Regions from separate parts of the Lysinibacillus sp. NPDC093190 genome, predicted to be linked through region 1. Evidence: riboswitches for the same ligand, from Rfam matches in the RefSeq annotation. Region 1 holds a riboswitch; each other region holds the start of a gene.
What was found. Region 1 has a riboswitch for S-adenosylmethionine ahead of ACQKOF_RS03105 (Na+/H+ antiporter NhaC family protein). Riboswitches for the same ligand answer to the same signal wherever they lie in the genome.

Region 1 (4,886 bases):
CCATTTCATACATGCCTGCCATTCCTTCACCAATCTTTTGGAAAAGGCTCATTAAATGATAGCTGCTATCCGCTAAGCCAACAGCCCCAGCGAGAACAATCCCAAATGCTAGAACAAGGAAAACATTCATTCCAGCTAACGCTAAAATAATAACCAAAACATAGGGAATAATTTTTACCCAACTATAGCTTAAATGTTCCACTTGTGCCGTTTCACCCATTGTGATAAACCCTAAAATAATGCTCGTTACAATAGCTGCCGGCAACACAATCCAAAAATTCACTTTAAATTTATCCTTCATTTGTGCACCCTGTGAACGAACAGCAGTAATTGTTGTATCTGAAATAAAAGATAAATTATCGCCAAACATCGAACCGCCAACAATCGCTGCCATTACTAAAGCCATGGAAAGGTCGATATGCCCGCTTATCCCAACTCCAATTGGCGCCAGTGCAACAATCGTTCCTACCGATGTACCCATTGACAGGGAGATAAAGCAGGCAATGATGAACAGGCCTACGACAAGCAAGTTTGGTGGAACGACCGATAAAGCAAAGTTAACAGTGGAGTCCACTGCCCCCATGCCTTTTGCTACCTCTGAAAAGGCCCCAGCCAAGAGAAAAATAACAACCATCAGCATGACATTTAAATTACCTGCGCCTTTGCAAAAAATATCAACCTTTTGCGCAAACGATTCTTTTCGATTCATCGCCAGAGCCACAGCGCCTGAAATGGAAATGGCTACAATGACAGGAAAGGCATAAAAATCACCTGTAATAACCCCTGAACCAATAAATAAAATCAAAAAAACAACAAATGGGATCAGCGCCCATGGATTCCCTTTCTTCATGTCTACCTCCAAAAAATAAAATTGGACACGTCTTTTGTCCATTCTTTTTACGAAAAAAAGGCCTCTTCTTGTACCAACAAGAAGAGGCCTTATATCTATAAAACACTCCTCTTATCTATCAAGCCTTTGCCTGCTGGATTTGGCACAGTAACTTAAATCATAAGTTCCGCTGCCGAGATTTCATCGGGCCAGTCCCTCCATCTCTCTTGATAAGAAGCAAAAATATTATTCTTTTTTCACAATAATAAATATTAAAATAAAAAATCAATATTTGCAACATATTTTTATTCAAACTTTACTTCAAAGTTACATTCTGAAATATTTATGGAGGAAATTTGAACAAATAACAGGGATCAGAGGATAGGAAACTGCGATTTTTTGTATGCTATAGAAATTTGATGAAACAATTGAAGGGAAAATAAAAGAAGTGTTGAAACAATTGCAACTTTAAAAGGAGGCGTCCCTTGAGACATCGAGAGGCGCCTAAAACATTTGTGGTAAAAACTCCGTCATAAAGCGTTGATTTTTACGCAGCCATATTTTTAAAATCATACGATGTGTTAGAAGTCGTTGTCTTTTATGTGGTCTAGACTTTGCCTCTATTAAACTTTGAAGTAGAATACATGTTTCTGTTGCAAATGCTTGAGGATCAACGAGGACGTCTAGTTTATAATCGATTAACTGTGCAGCCTGTACCTTTGCAAGTAATTGAGCAAAGCGGGTATTCATTTCTGGAAAGTTTTCTTCTAGTTCTAGGTCGATTAAAGTATATAGTGTTTGTTCAACTTCAACTTCAAGCGCTTGTAATTGTTCGATTGATGGCTGTGTCACAAAATCACCTCTATTTCTCAAAAATGCTACTACACAAGGAAAAAGCCAAGTGCAGCGAAAAGTAAACCGAATAAAATTGTAGTGCATATATAAACAATCGCTTGTCCCCATTTTTTCTGCTCCAAGAGCTGTAAACATTCAAAACCAAATGTTGAAAAAGTCGTATAGGCCCCTAAAAAACCAATCCCTATAAAATGCCAAATCCAATCACTAGGATGTAATGCAAATAGAAAGCCAAGTGCAAAAGAACCCGTTATATTGATTAAAAATGTTGTCCATGGGTATGTATGGACAATCAATTTTCCTAGATAAAATCTCGTTAGTGCACCCAAAAATCCACCGATACCAATAATTACCATACGATGCGCCCCTTTGCTAGCTTAAATCCTAGCCATGCACAAGCTAAACCGCCAAATACACTCACTAAAATATAAAAACCGGCTTGTAGCCATTTACTATCCTGTAAAAGTAATAGCGTTTCTAAAGAAAATGTCGAAAAGGTTGTAAAGGCACCAAAAAAGCCAGTACCAATTCCTAAAATAATAGGCGTACGCTTTGTAAACATTGTAAATAGCCATGCTAAACAAAAGCAGCCAATTAAGTTTATGCAAAGTGTCGCAAATGGAAAACCACCGTTATTTGAAAGTGCTAGACCAAGGCTGTATCGACAGATGGCACCCAAAAATCCGCCAATTCCAATAGCTATAAATGATTTCAAAGTAAAGACTCCTTACTAAAATGTCTATATTAAAAAGTGTATCATGAGATACCCATTTTCGATATATTTCTGTAGTTATATGGATTCAAATATATCAAAGAGAGCTCATATGGAGAATGCCATAACCCTTTTCATTATATCTTATACCGTTTTGCCAGCTTTGGTTCAAATGTTTTTGTTCTATAGTTTATTTTGACTTCTTGAATATTATATATATTGTCGACTAATATATTTCCTGCCAATATACTTCGTAGTTAATGTCCCTATATCATCTCTTAATATGTATATAACTAGCAAGGAGGCGTAATTATTATCTCAGTAGTTCGGAACGGGAAACTCTTTAGTATTCAAACACTATTACACCGTTGACTGAAAATCCATTTAGGGAAAACCCGTCACTACTAATTAATAATTAATTACTAAATAATAAATTACTAAATAATATTATTATTGTTATAGAGCTGGTGCCTTGGAAAGCACACAGTAAAATTCAAAACAGCGAAAGACGTTTCAGTTTGGCGTGCGTGTCTCTTATATTCAACTTGCTAAGGACGTAGATGGTGGCATTGGGATATTACCAGTACACCTATAGTACAGCTCCAGGACTGCCGATGGATGTTAGAGTGATCAAAGATGGACAGCATTTTTACACCCTTAATGGAAATCAGGGAACAGTCTCCGTATTTGCTATTCAAGAGGGTGAAAGTCTAATGGCTCGCAGGGTTAGCTATTCTTTGATTTTATTGGGAAGTTGGGCGATAAATTTAAAAATTTAGGCAATAAATTAAAAAAGTTGGGCAATAAATTAAAAAAGTTGGGTGATAAATAAAAAAAGTTGAGCGATAAATTAAAATAGTTAGGTGTTAAATTAAAGTTGGGCGATAAATTTAAAAATTAGGGCGATAAATCTTGAAATTGCTCCGATAAACCTTTAATTTGTTCCGTTAAATTGATTTAGACCCTACTTAACACAAGTAGTGTAACAGGCGAACGTGTTTCTGTTGGAATCATGTCATAATTTATTATTACTATAATTGACCTTTAACATTGTCAATGACAGTAGCAAAACCTTTATTGGCATCAAGACTTTCCGTTATTGTAAAAACATATCCATCTGGATCTTCTAAAGATAATTCTTTTGCATTCCATGGTTGAACTGTCGGTTGTTGAATAATATTCGTTTTATTTTCCAGTGCGGCTTGATAAATACTATGAATATCACTAGAGAATAAATTAATAATGACTGAGTCAGAAGTGTTGACTTCTTCGTCCTTCAATAACATTATGTCTTGGTACTTTGCACCTCTTAAGTGTGTCATTGAAGTTGTTCCGTTAGCATCTGGAAAATCAAATACTGAATTGAAATTTAACTTCCTTCAGTGGGTGTTTGCATACCATTCCTTTGACTTTTCAATATTTCTTACTTTTAGCTTTACAAATAAGGGCATTTGATAAAATTCATTCATGTTTACTTCCTCCTTTAGGTTCATACAAACTAACCATAAAGGTTTACGTGGCGTGAAAGTCAATACAAAAAGTTGTAGTTTTAAATTCTAAATTTTAGTTTTTACTTTTTGTCCTAGATTTTTACTTTTAGCAATTCGCTGCTTTAAAGCGTTAATTATTTCCTGAAAAACGTAAAAAATAATAGTGAGTTAGTTGACAAATATTTCTAAGGTGTGATAATCTTCAAGAACACTATAACATTCTTAAGTAAAGGAGGGCATGACGATGTTAATTTTACCAGTATCATATCAAAGAACAACTGCATACATTGTCCATGTCTTCTAACATTTTATTTTACATTACAATAAAAGGCATGGGTAACTCCTTGCCTTTTATTAAGAGACGCATGCTCTTTTTTTGGGGGTATGTGTCTTTTTTTTGTTGCAAAAAAGGGTTGTAGTGATAACAAAAAAGGGAGTGCGTGTGTATGCGAAACAAAGTACAAAAAATGATTTTCATCAAGAAATTTATGGATAGTGGGTAGCAAAGCTTTAACCAGCACTAGAGAAAGAAGGTTATAACGTATGTTTGATGTTTTAAGTAAATTAAGTTGGTTTTTTAAGAAATACTGGAAGCAATATACAATAGCCGTTTTGCTATTAATGATAGCAAGTGGCTTAGAAGTTGTTCCACCGTATTTACTAGGGTCAATTATTGATATATTGACTGCTGGAGAAATGACAACAGCTCTTTTAACGAAGTATATTTTGATTTTTGTGGGTATCATGATTGGGGGGTATGTCCTTAATTTTGTGTGGCAATTCAGATTATTTGAAGGGGCTATTAACCTAGAGAAAATTTTGCGTCGAAACCTTATGCAGCATTTTTTGCGCATGACACCGACGTTTTATGAGAAAAATCGTACCGGAGATTTAATGGCCCGTGCGACGAATGATTTAAACGCAGTGTCGTTGACTGCTGGCTTCGGGATTATGACACTGATTGATTCCACTATTTACATGGGCTTTATTATTTTTGCCA
Region 2 (4,886 bases), on a different contig from region 1:
TCTATAGCAGAGCCATATTCCACAACTGTCCCTGATTCAAGAACGGATACATCATCGCAAATTTTTTGTATAACATTCATTTCATGTGTAATGAGTAAAATAGTGATGCCTAGCTCACGATTAATTTTCAAGAGAAGCTCAAGAATGGCGTCAGTTGTTTCAGGATCGAGTGCACTTGTCGCTTCATCACTGAGCAAAATCTCAGGCTCTTGGGCAAGGGCACGTGCAATAGCGACACGTTGTTTTTGACCACCTGAAAGCTGGCTAGGATAACTATCTAATTTCTCTGTTAGGCCAACAATTTCTGCATATTTTGCAACGCGTTTTTTTACTTCGGAGTCGTTATAGCCAAGAAGCTTTAATGGTACCGAAATATTGTTGTAAACAGTCGCTGTTTTTAAGAGGTTAAAATGCTGGAAGATCATCCCGATTTTTTGACGGGTTTTGCGGAGGTCGTTTAGAGAAAGGGAAGTAATATCTACATGATCAATCAATACCTTTCCTGTTGTTGGACGCTCTAATAAATTGACACAGCGAATAAGGGTACTTTTTCCTGCGCCACTATAGCCAATAACTCCATGAATTTCACCTTTTTTGACATGTAAGTTAATACCATCTATTGCTTTGACGATACCTTTTTTAGTTTTAAATTCTTTTGTTATATTTTCTAATTGAATCATACTGTGATATCTCCTTTCTAAGACCTTCTATAAAGCAAGAATCTGCTAGCTTTCCTGTAGGAGTCTTGCAGATTCTCGATTTTATGAAGGGTCCTTAATTGTCACTTACCAGCTTGGAATTACAGAACCTTGGAATTTTTCTTCTATAAATTTACGTACTTCATCAGATTGATAAGCTTCAACGAATTTTTTGATTGTTGGGTCGTCTTCGTTTTCAGCACGGACTGCAATGTAATTCACATAAGGAGAGTCAGTAGATTCTAAAAGGATTGAATCTTTTTTAGGATTAATGCCAGCATCAAGAGCGAAGTTCGTATTAATAGCTGCCACATCTACTTCACTAAGCTGTTTTGGAATTTGTGCAGCTTCTAATTCTATGAATTTTAAATTCTTTTTATTTTCTTCCACATCGCGAATAGATGCTGTTAAGCCGGTACCGTCTTTTAATTTAATATAGCCGGCCTCTTGAAGGACAAATAGGGCACGAGCTCCGTTCGTTGGATCATTTGGCAATCCGAATGTTGCACCATCAGGTACTTCATCGAGTGATTTATATTTTTCAGAGTAAATGCCTAAAGGATTTAAAATTGTTTTTCCTACTGGCACTAAATCTGTATTGTGATCTTTGTTAAATGTATCGAGGAATGGCTTGTGTTGATAGCTATTTACATCAAGATCACCCTCGGCTAACGATGTATTTGGTAAAACATAATCAGAGAAAGATTTTACTTCTACCTCTAAGCCCTGTTCTTTGGCAACTTTTGCAGCAACCTCTGCAATTTGCTCGTGTGGACCAGAAGTTACACCTACTACAATTTTATGTTCATTAATAGCCTTACTTTGACTATCTTTACTATCTTCTTTAGTACCACAGCCTACTAATGCTGCTACCAATGTGAGACTCGCTAAACCTAATAAAATTTTGTTTTTCTTTTTCATGAAACATACCTCCAAAGTTGTTTTATCGGTTTTTAAAAAAACAATTTCGCCTTGGCGTAATTGCCGTCCGGATTTTGAATTGTGCTAGCACAATTCAAAATCCGTGACATCCGCCGGAGGCTTTTATCTTCATATAAATGAAGATAAAAAAAACTCTCTTAAAAAATTAAGAGAGGCTCATGAAAAAGTGTCCTCTCTTATCTTTCAAACGATGATCGTTTGCAGGATTTAGCACCTTCCTTAAAAAAAGGAGGTTGCCGAGCTTCATAGGGCCAGTCCCTCAGCTACTCTTGATAAGAGATTTATAATATTTTTTTGTAAATCCGATAGAACTAATATAAATTATAGGATATAGTAAGTCAATCGAATTTTTAAAATTTTTTATTTTATTATAATATTTAGTTGAAACAGAATCCGCTAGAAGAAGGGCTGGAGCAACTAAAAAAGATAGTGAAATGAAAAACTGTTCCCATAGCAAGTTGAGCTAATGGAACAGTTTTTCGGGTAGAGTCTAGTCAGGTAGGGGGATTGAAATGTTCATGAGCTAAATAAGTTTAATTTTTCAATTCTGCTGATCGCTTCACATAAGCGGTCTTCGCTAACAAGTAAGCCAACCCGCACATAGCCTTCACCATATTGACCGAAGCCATTGCCTGCAGCTACTGCGATATCAGCTTTGTCGAGCAATAAATCGGCAAATTGTTCACTCGTAAAACCTAATGGAACAGGGAGCCATGCAAAGAAAGAGCCTCTCGGTGCTGTTACTTGCCAACCAATTCGCTGAGCTTCCTCAATCAGGACGTTTCGCCGACGCTCGTAAGTCGCTCTTAGTCCATCCGCGCAACTCTGGGAAGCAGTAAGTGCAACTGCCGCGGCTTGTTGCACTGCAGGAAATTGACTACAAAATAGATGATCTTGAATAAGGTTAATGGCTGCAACAATATCGGGGTTACCAACTGCAAAACCAATGCGCCAGCCTGCCATATTGTACGTTTTGGATAATGTATACATTTCAATACCGACATCTTTCGCACCGTCTGCTTGCAGGAAACTGATAGGTCTATTGCCGTCAAACCCAATCGCACCGTAGGCAAAATCATGTGATACGATAATATTGTGCTCTTTTGCAAAGCGTACTGTTTCCTCGAAAAATTCAAGTGTTGCAGTACCACCAGTTGGGTTATTCGGGTAATTCAAGTAAAGAAGCTTTGCCTTTTCTTTTACTTCATCGGATAAAGCATTATAATCAGGTAGGAAATTATTTTCTGCAAAAAGTGGCATGACTTCAAAATTTACATCACCTAATATAACACCAGATAAGTAATCTGGATATCCTGGATCCGGTAATAGCATTGTATCACCGGGATTTAAAACGGCTAACGGTAGCTCAACAAGACCGATTTTCGTACCACCGAGAATAGCTACCTCTGTTTCAGGGTCAATGTCAACATTGTATTCACGCTTGTAGAAGCTTGCTGCTGCTTGGCGTAATTCTACTATGCCACGAAATGGAGAGTATTTATGATTTTGAGGATTTTCTGCTGCCTCCTGTAATGCTTTAATAATATGTGGAGGAGTGGGTTGGTCTGGATTACCTTGGCCAAGATTAATAACATCACGCCCTTCAGCTAGAGCAGTGTTTACTTTTTGCACAAGTGCTGCAAAAAATTGAGTTGGGAGTTGCTGTAGTTTTTTTGAGAATTCCATGCACGTCCACCTTTTTCAGAATATAATAATTATTAAAGATATGATGCACATAATATTACTTTTTTTAGTAATTGTCTAGAGCCTTTTCAGTTAACTGAAAACAAAAAGAGACCCAAATGAGGTGGGAAAATTGAACAAAGTCTCATATTTTATCGTCAATGCTTTTACTACAGAGCTTTACAAGGGAAATCCCGCAGCAGTCTGTTTACTTGATTCAGCCATACCTGAGTCGACCATGCAGGAAATTGCTCAGGAGATTCCTGTACCAACAACAGCTTTTGTCCAAAAGAAAGATGATGATTTTTTTCTTAGATGGTTTACGCCAGCAAAGGAAATACCGATTTGTGGACATGGAACAATTGCTAGTGCTTTTTTACTCTGGAAACAAGGGATTGTACCCGTCAATTCTTCGATTACATTCCAGACTTTAAGTGGTCCTTTGCAAGCAAATTGGTTGAATGAACTAGTTGAAATAACAATTCAGAAGTATCGGTTAGAAGAGATGGAATGTCCTTTGGAGCTTGAAGAATGGCTTGGTATGAAACCAACATATGTAGGAAAAACAGAATTGGATTATATAGTGGAGCTAAGTCACGAAGAGTATATTGCAGATTTCAAAGCTGATTTTCTTGCGATGAAACAGTTCCCTGTACGTGGTGTTTGTATTACAAGTCGTTCTAAGGATGAGGGGATTGATATTGTCTCAAGATTCTTTTCTCCAGCACAAGGCATTGATGAAGATCATGTAAATGGTTCCTCTCATGGTGCGTTAGGACCTTACTGGTGTGAAAAATTATCAAAAGAAAGCATCGTTAGCAAACAGCTTTCAAAACGTGGTGGATTATTGTACGTTACACCAAAAATAAAAGATGTTGCTATTGCGGGTTCGGCAGTTCAAGTATTAAGTGGTGAAATATTAATCTAAATATTGAGCTTAAACCATGGAAGTAAGGTTGATTTATTGTAGTATAAATACAGAAAAGTACTGTCTAGAGGAGGAATAATAATGAAAATCGGTTGTATCCAATTAAACGTAGGCTTTGGCAAAGTAGAAGAAAATTTTGCTCGCGCTGAGGACAAGATTCGTGAAGCGGCAAAACAAGGTGCAGAAATTATTGTTCTACCAGAAATGTGGAATTCAGGATACGCACTTGAAAAATTACCAGACCTTGCAGATGTGGATGGAGAGCGTTCGAAAGCATTTTTATCAGATTTAGCGAAAGAGCTTGGCGTACATATTGTTGGTGGCTCTGTTTCAACGAAGAGGGGCGATAAATTTTACAACACGATGTATACGTTTGATAAAAATGGTGAGTTGGTAGGTGAATATAACAAGGCACATCTTTTCCGCTTAATGGATGAGCATTTATATTTAGAAGCAGGGGATGAAATGAATCGCTTTGCCCTTGGAGATATCGAGGCTGCGGGCGTGATATGCTATGATATCCGCTTCCCTGAATGGCTACGTGCTCACGCATTAGAGGGAGCAAAGGTATTGTTCGTACCAGCGCAATGGCCTACACCACGTATCGACCATTGGAAAACATTGTTACAAGCACG
Region 3 (4,886 bases), on a different contig from region 1:
GCTAGCTTTGGGAATTTCCGTTCCGTTCTTAAAGCCTTTCGCTCTGCTACATCCGATGAGTCCTCAATTTTTCGATCATATTCAGAAATCACTTCATCTACTTTTTCGACCATTTGAGCGAGGTCTTCCAATGCTAATTCCTTTTCATTTTCCCGTTCAATTTCTGGCATGATTTCTTTTTCAAGCAGCTCATCGTATAGCTGGTTTGACTTTTCAATTAGTCCGTTATGATATTTCTCAATCGACTTTTTCCACACGAATGTAAATTTGTTCGCATTCGCTTCAATCTTTGTTCCATCAATAAAAATAGCTTCTTGATCAATTAATTCTTCCTGTACCAGCTGGCAGCGGAATTGAACGAAGCATTGACGAATCAACTCTTTCACCTCTGGATGGACACGGAATCGGTTGATTGTGCGGTAGGTTGGTTCATACCCTTGAGCTAGCCACATCATCCGAAGACTATCTTTTAAAAGCGCTTCAATTTTGCGCCCTGAGAAGACAGATTGCGTGTAGGCACATAAGATAATTTTAAGCATCATGCGTGGATGGTAGGCAGGACAGCCCTCATTTCGAAGGAATAGTTTAAACGCTTCGGGCGGGATACTTTCGACTAAATGGTGGACATGGAAGGCAATATCATTCTTTTGTAACTTCACTTCTAAATCTAAAGGCAAAACTAATTGATTCATGTTATAATCTTTAAACATAAGGATCCTTCTTTCTGTATAATTTTGTTGTGGTGACCTAATTTTATCAGAAGTGGTCCTTATTTTTTTATGAAAAAAATTTAAAGCCGGTGAAATTTTACTGATCGTAAAATTTCACCGGCTTTTTAGTTTAGAGATGGGTTTTGTCCCAGCCCCTTTTGCTATATTAAGGCAATATTGCAAATGAACGCACAGGGAATCCAGAGGCTTTCTCAGGCTTTGGCACAATATTGAATATAGCAGCGCCTTTTGGAGGTAGCTTATCCAAATTTGTCATAAGCTCAATTTGGTAAGTATCTTGCTCAAGCACAAAATATTCGCCATCTAGCTTACCATTTTTACGAAAATCAGCTGCTGAATCTGTATCAAAAGTTTCGTGGCCAATAGCACTTACTTTTCGTTCGTTGAATAAAAATTGTAATGCTTCTAATCCCCAACCAGGAATATGATTATTACCATCCGCATCCTTGTTACTGAAAGCCTCTTTATCTGGCCAACGTTTACTCCAATCCGTACGCAACGCAACGAAGGTACCTGCTTCGATTTCCCCATATTCAGCCTCAAAATCAAGAATATCTTGAACACTTAATGTGAAGTCGTTATTAATTTCGGCTTCCTTAGATTTATCGATAACGATTAGTGGTAGGACTAGTTCTTTTAGCTCCAATTCTTCTAAATAGCGCGTATCTCGCACAAAATGGATAGGTGGATCGATATGTGTTCCGTATTGCCCAGGGAAAGTGAATTGCTGCGCAAAGAAGCCATCATCATGGGAAAATAATGTTTCAAATTTTGCATCATCAAACATAAAGAAGTGGGGCGAATTAGGACCAAATGTATGTGTTAAATCCACCCATTCTTTCGATTTCAATAGTTGAATTGCTTGTAAAAGTTCGTTTGCCATAATATCTTCCTGCTTTCTTTTAATTATTTTTGGATGCAACAATAAAAAAGAGCCCTCCTTGTAGAAAGAGGACTCTTGTGCAAAACAACTAAAGTAAGTCTTCTCATCTTCAAGGCTAAATTTCGCCAATTGGAATTAGCACCATACCTATAGGCTGGTTGCTGAGACTTCATAGGGCCAATCCCTCCGTCTCTCTTGATAAGAAAATGCGATATAAGAATTTTCAGAAATAATGTTTACAAACACTTTAGCATATTTATTTATAGTTTACAAGTTCAATAGGGATACATGGTTAAAATTCATAAAGATGCTAAAGGCAAAAAAAGAGGGCCCTCTTTAAAGGGCCAACTCTTCACCAATTCAAAATTAATGTTAGCTTACAACAGCTCTTATCAGTAAATGTTATATGAAATCCATCTGGTGTATAGTTCGTTTCGAATTTTAAAGTAATACCTGTTAACGCAATTAATTTTTCAACTTCTGTTTTATTTGATTGTTGTGCTGCGTTCATAAGATCATGTGCAAATTGCTCGGATTCATCAATTTTATCTGTAAGTAATTGTGCTTGCTGCATAATAGCCTTGATCCGTTTCGCAGAAGTCTTCAATCTATTTGTATTGACGGGTGGAAATGGACTTCTATTTGTTGGGTTTGTTGGCATTGCTAGATGTCTAGAAGGTAGTTGAGTAGTTGGTTGATTTGCCATTGCCCATGCTGGATAATAATTAGGATAGACAAAATACGGATAAGGATTGTAATACAACTAAATTCCTCCTATCCTATAGCTGATACTCTATATTATGTACAACAAAGACTTTCGGTGTTAATGGTTACTGCTTTGAAAAGCCTGAGTAAAAGGGGCTCAGTTCAATGGCTTAAATCTTGACCAATTTATTCTTTTTCAAAAGGAGTTATTAAGATGGATATTCGTGCATACATAAAAAATGGTTTTGAAGTTTACTATGAACGTTATAATCAGGTGTCTGAAGAAGGATTTTGTAGGTGGATGTGCCCTGACGTACCTGAAGAAATGAAAGTAGCTGATATCGATGCAGAGTGGTCTATGTGGAGAATGATTCCTTCCACTGTAACAGAGGAAGATATTCAAACGTTAGAAAAAGAGTTCGGACTTAATTTTCCCGAATGGTATAAAGCTTTTATTTCAACGTATCATCATTATTTTGGTGTAATACCTGACCAAAGTATTGAAGAACCTTTAAATAACGTAAGGGATATGTTTAATCCATCATTATGTAGTTTAGGATATCTTCCATTTACATGGGATACAGAGTATGGAAAAATAATTTGTATTGATTTAAATAATAATGCTGATGAAGAAAATTGTGCAATATATGAAATTGAACATGAAATTTTATTTGATGATGATGCCGATATTCAATCGTCATTAGACTATCTGTATCCAAATTTCAAGGCATATTTTGATGATACTTTCCTTGAGTCTAATAAATAGCAAAAAGGAAGGGGCATTTTAGACAGCACCTTCCTCGCATTTTTTTACTTATAAGCAACGTACCTATTGTTTGTTTCTATCGAAGATTAACCATAGGAACGTAGTAGCAGCGGCAAGCATCACCATGAAGAATCCGTATACAGGTGTATGCGCTAATGATTGGTGGCGAATGATGAATCCCCCGATGTATGAACCTAGAAAAATACCAATGTTAAAGGCCGAAATATTTAATGCTGAAGCCATTGAGATAGCTGATGGTATATATTTTTCTGAAAGTTGAACGGTATAAAGCTGTAATCCCGGTACATTCATAAACATAAATAGCCCCATCATAAAGACCATCATTAATCCAATAAACGATGATTCTAAAAAGAAGCCGATGCCGAGTAGTGCTAATGCTAAGCCAATAAAGATAATAAAGATAGAACGTAAAGGGTTATTATTTGCAAAATGACCACCTAATGTATTACCGATAGCAACACAAATACCAAATACAACTAATATAATGACAATTGCTTGAGGTGAATAGCCCATATATTGCTCTAATATAGGGGAAACATATGTGTACACTACAAACACGCCACCATATCCGATTGCTGTAATAAAGAGAATTAATAGCATTCGTATATTCCCTAATACTTTCCCGATATCGCGAATAGATATTGGATTGCCTTTCGATAATTGACTAGGCACAAGCAGAGCATTACTAATTAATCCAATAATACCAATAACGACAATAAAAATGAACGACATTCGCCAGTCAGTAACTTGTCCAATAAAAGTTCCTAATGGGACACCTGTCACAGTTGCTACTGTTAACCCTGTGAACATAATAGCTATTGCACTTGCTCGTTTATTAGGTGCCACAACATCTGCAGCGATAACAGAGGCAATAGACATAAACACGCCATGTGCTAATGCTGAAATAACACGGCCGGCAAGTAGTAATGAGAATGAGGGTGCTAGAGCTGCAAGTAAATTCCCGATAATAAAAAGCACCATGACGAGCAGCAATACATTTTTACGACTAAGGCGCGATGTTAAGGCTGTTAAAAGCGGTGCACCAATAGTTACACCTAGTGCATATATGGATACGGTTAAACCCGCAGTACTTAACGTTATACCGAAATCTTCTGTAATTAATGGAAGAAGTCCGACGCTTATAAATTCTGTAGAGCCAATACCAAAAGCACTGATCGCAAGTGCGAGTAATGTTAGTTTTGCATTCGGCACTTTTGTATTTTTCATTCTATTAATATCTCCTTTGATTTTTTGTATAGTGTATAGTAATATTCATACATGCCAGAAAGTTACGTAGGGTACTTTTAGTTACTTTTGAATATTACAGGGGGTTTACAATGAAAAAAGTTTATAATATTGGTGTCGAAGCCACTCTTGAAGTAATTGGGGGTAAATGGAAACCGGTCGTTCTTTGTCATCTAACCCACCATGGTAAGATTCGTACGAATGAATTTCGCCGATTGATTCCAGGCATTTCGCAAAAAATGCTAACAAGCCAATTGCGTGAATTAGAGCAGTCTGGATTAATTAATCGCAAGGTTTTCAATCAAGTACCGCCAAAAGTTGAATATTCGCTAACACCTTATGGTCAAGAGATGGACCCTGTGCTGAACATCCTTTGCACTTGGGGTGAAAAACATATCGAAGTGATGCAAGATAAAGGTGAAGATGTACTGTTAATGCAACGTGATGAAGATATCGCGATGATGCATACATCTTAAAATAGATTGGAAAGAGACTATCTAAAAAAGTTTTCTATACTAAGAAAATAAGACAGTCT

Region 2: another riboswitch for S-adenosylmethionine. It lies ahead of ACQKOF_RS08285 (MetQ/NlpA family ABC transporter substrate-binding protein); the one in region 1 lies ahead of ACQKOF_RS03105 (Na+/H+ antiporter NhaC family protein).
Region 3: another riboswitch for S-adenosylmethionine. It lies ahead of ACQKOF_RS03685 (cyclase family protein); the one in region 1 lies ahead of ACQKOF_RS03105 (Na+/H+ antiporter NhaC family protein).

What each region holds. Positions count from the first base shown of each region.
Region 1 is NZ_JBNNVG010000002.1:226,967-231,852, reverse strand. Features, by position in the region: gene ACQKOF_RS03105 (Na+/H+ antiporter NhaC family protein) at 1-850, opposite strand, end outside; SAM riboswitch class I at 959-1,066, opposite strand; gene ACQKOF_RS03100 (hypothetical protein) at 1,334-1,681, opposite strand; gene crcB (fluoride efflux transporter CrcB) at 1,711-2,040, opposite strand; gene crcB (fluoride efflux transporter CrcB) at 2,034-2,399, opposite strand; partial or broken gene ACQKOF_RS03085 (hypothetical protein) at 2,973-3,175, shown strand; gene ACQKOF_RS03080 (hypothetical protein) at 3,428-3,718, opposite strand; gene ACQKOF_RS03075 (ABC transporter ATP-binding protein) at 4,430-4,886, shown strand, end outside.
Region 2 is NZ_JBNNVG010000007.1:151,746-156,631, reverse strand. Features, by position in the region: gene ACQKOF_RS08290 (methionine ABC transporter ATP-binding protein) at 1-680, opposite strand, end outside; gene ACQKOF_RS08285 (MetQ/NlpA family ABC transporter substrate-binding protein) at 786-1,619, opposite strand; SAM riboswitch class I at 1,814-1,919, opposite strand; gene ACQKOF_RS08280 (pyridoxal phosphate-dependent aminotransferase) at 2,157-3,326, opposite strand; gene ACQKOF_RS08275 (PhzF family phenazine biosynthesis protein) at 3,457-4,251, shown strand; gene ACQKOF_RS08270 (carbon-nitrogen family hydrolase) at 4,333-4,886, shown strand, end outside.
Region 3 is NZ_JBNNVG010000003.1:32,230-37,115, forward strand. Features, by position in the region: partial or broken gene ACQKOF_RS03680 (IS1182 family transposase) at 1-710, opposite strand, end outside; gene ACQKOF_RS03685 (cyclase family protein) at 877-1,614, opposite strand; SAM riboswitch class I at 1,715-1,819, opposite strand; gene ACQKOF_RS03690 (hypothetical protein) at 1,967-2,377, opposite strand; gene ACQKOF_RS03695 (SMI1/KNR4 family protein) at 2,534-3,085, shown strand; gene ACQKOF_RS03700 (MFS transporter) at 3,149-4,333, opposite strand; gene ACQKOF_RS03705 (winged helix-turn-helix transcriptional regulator) at 4,444-4,827, shown strand.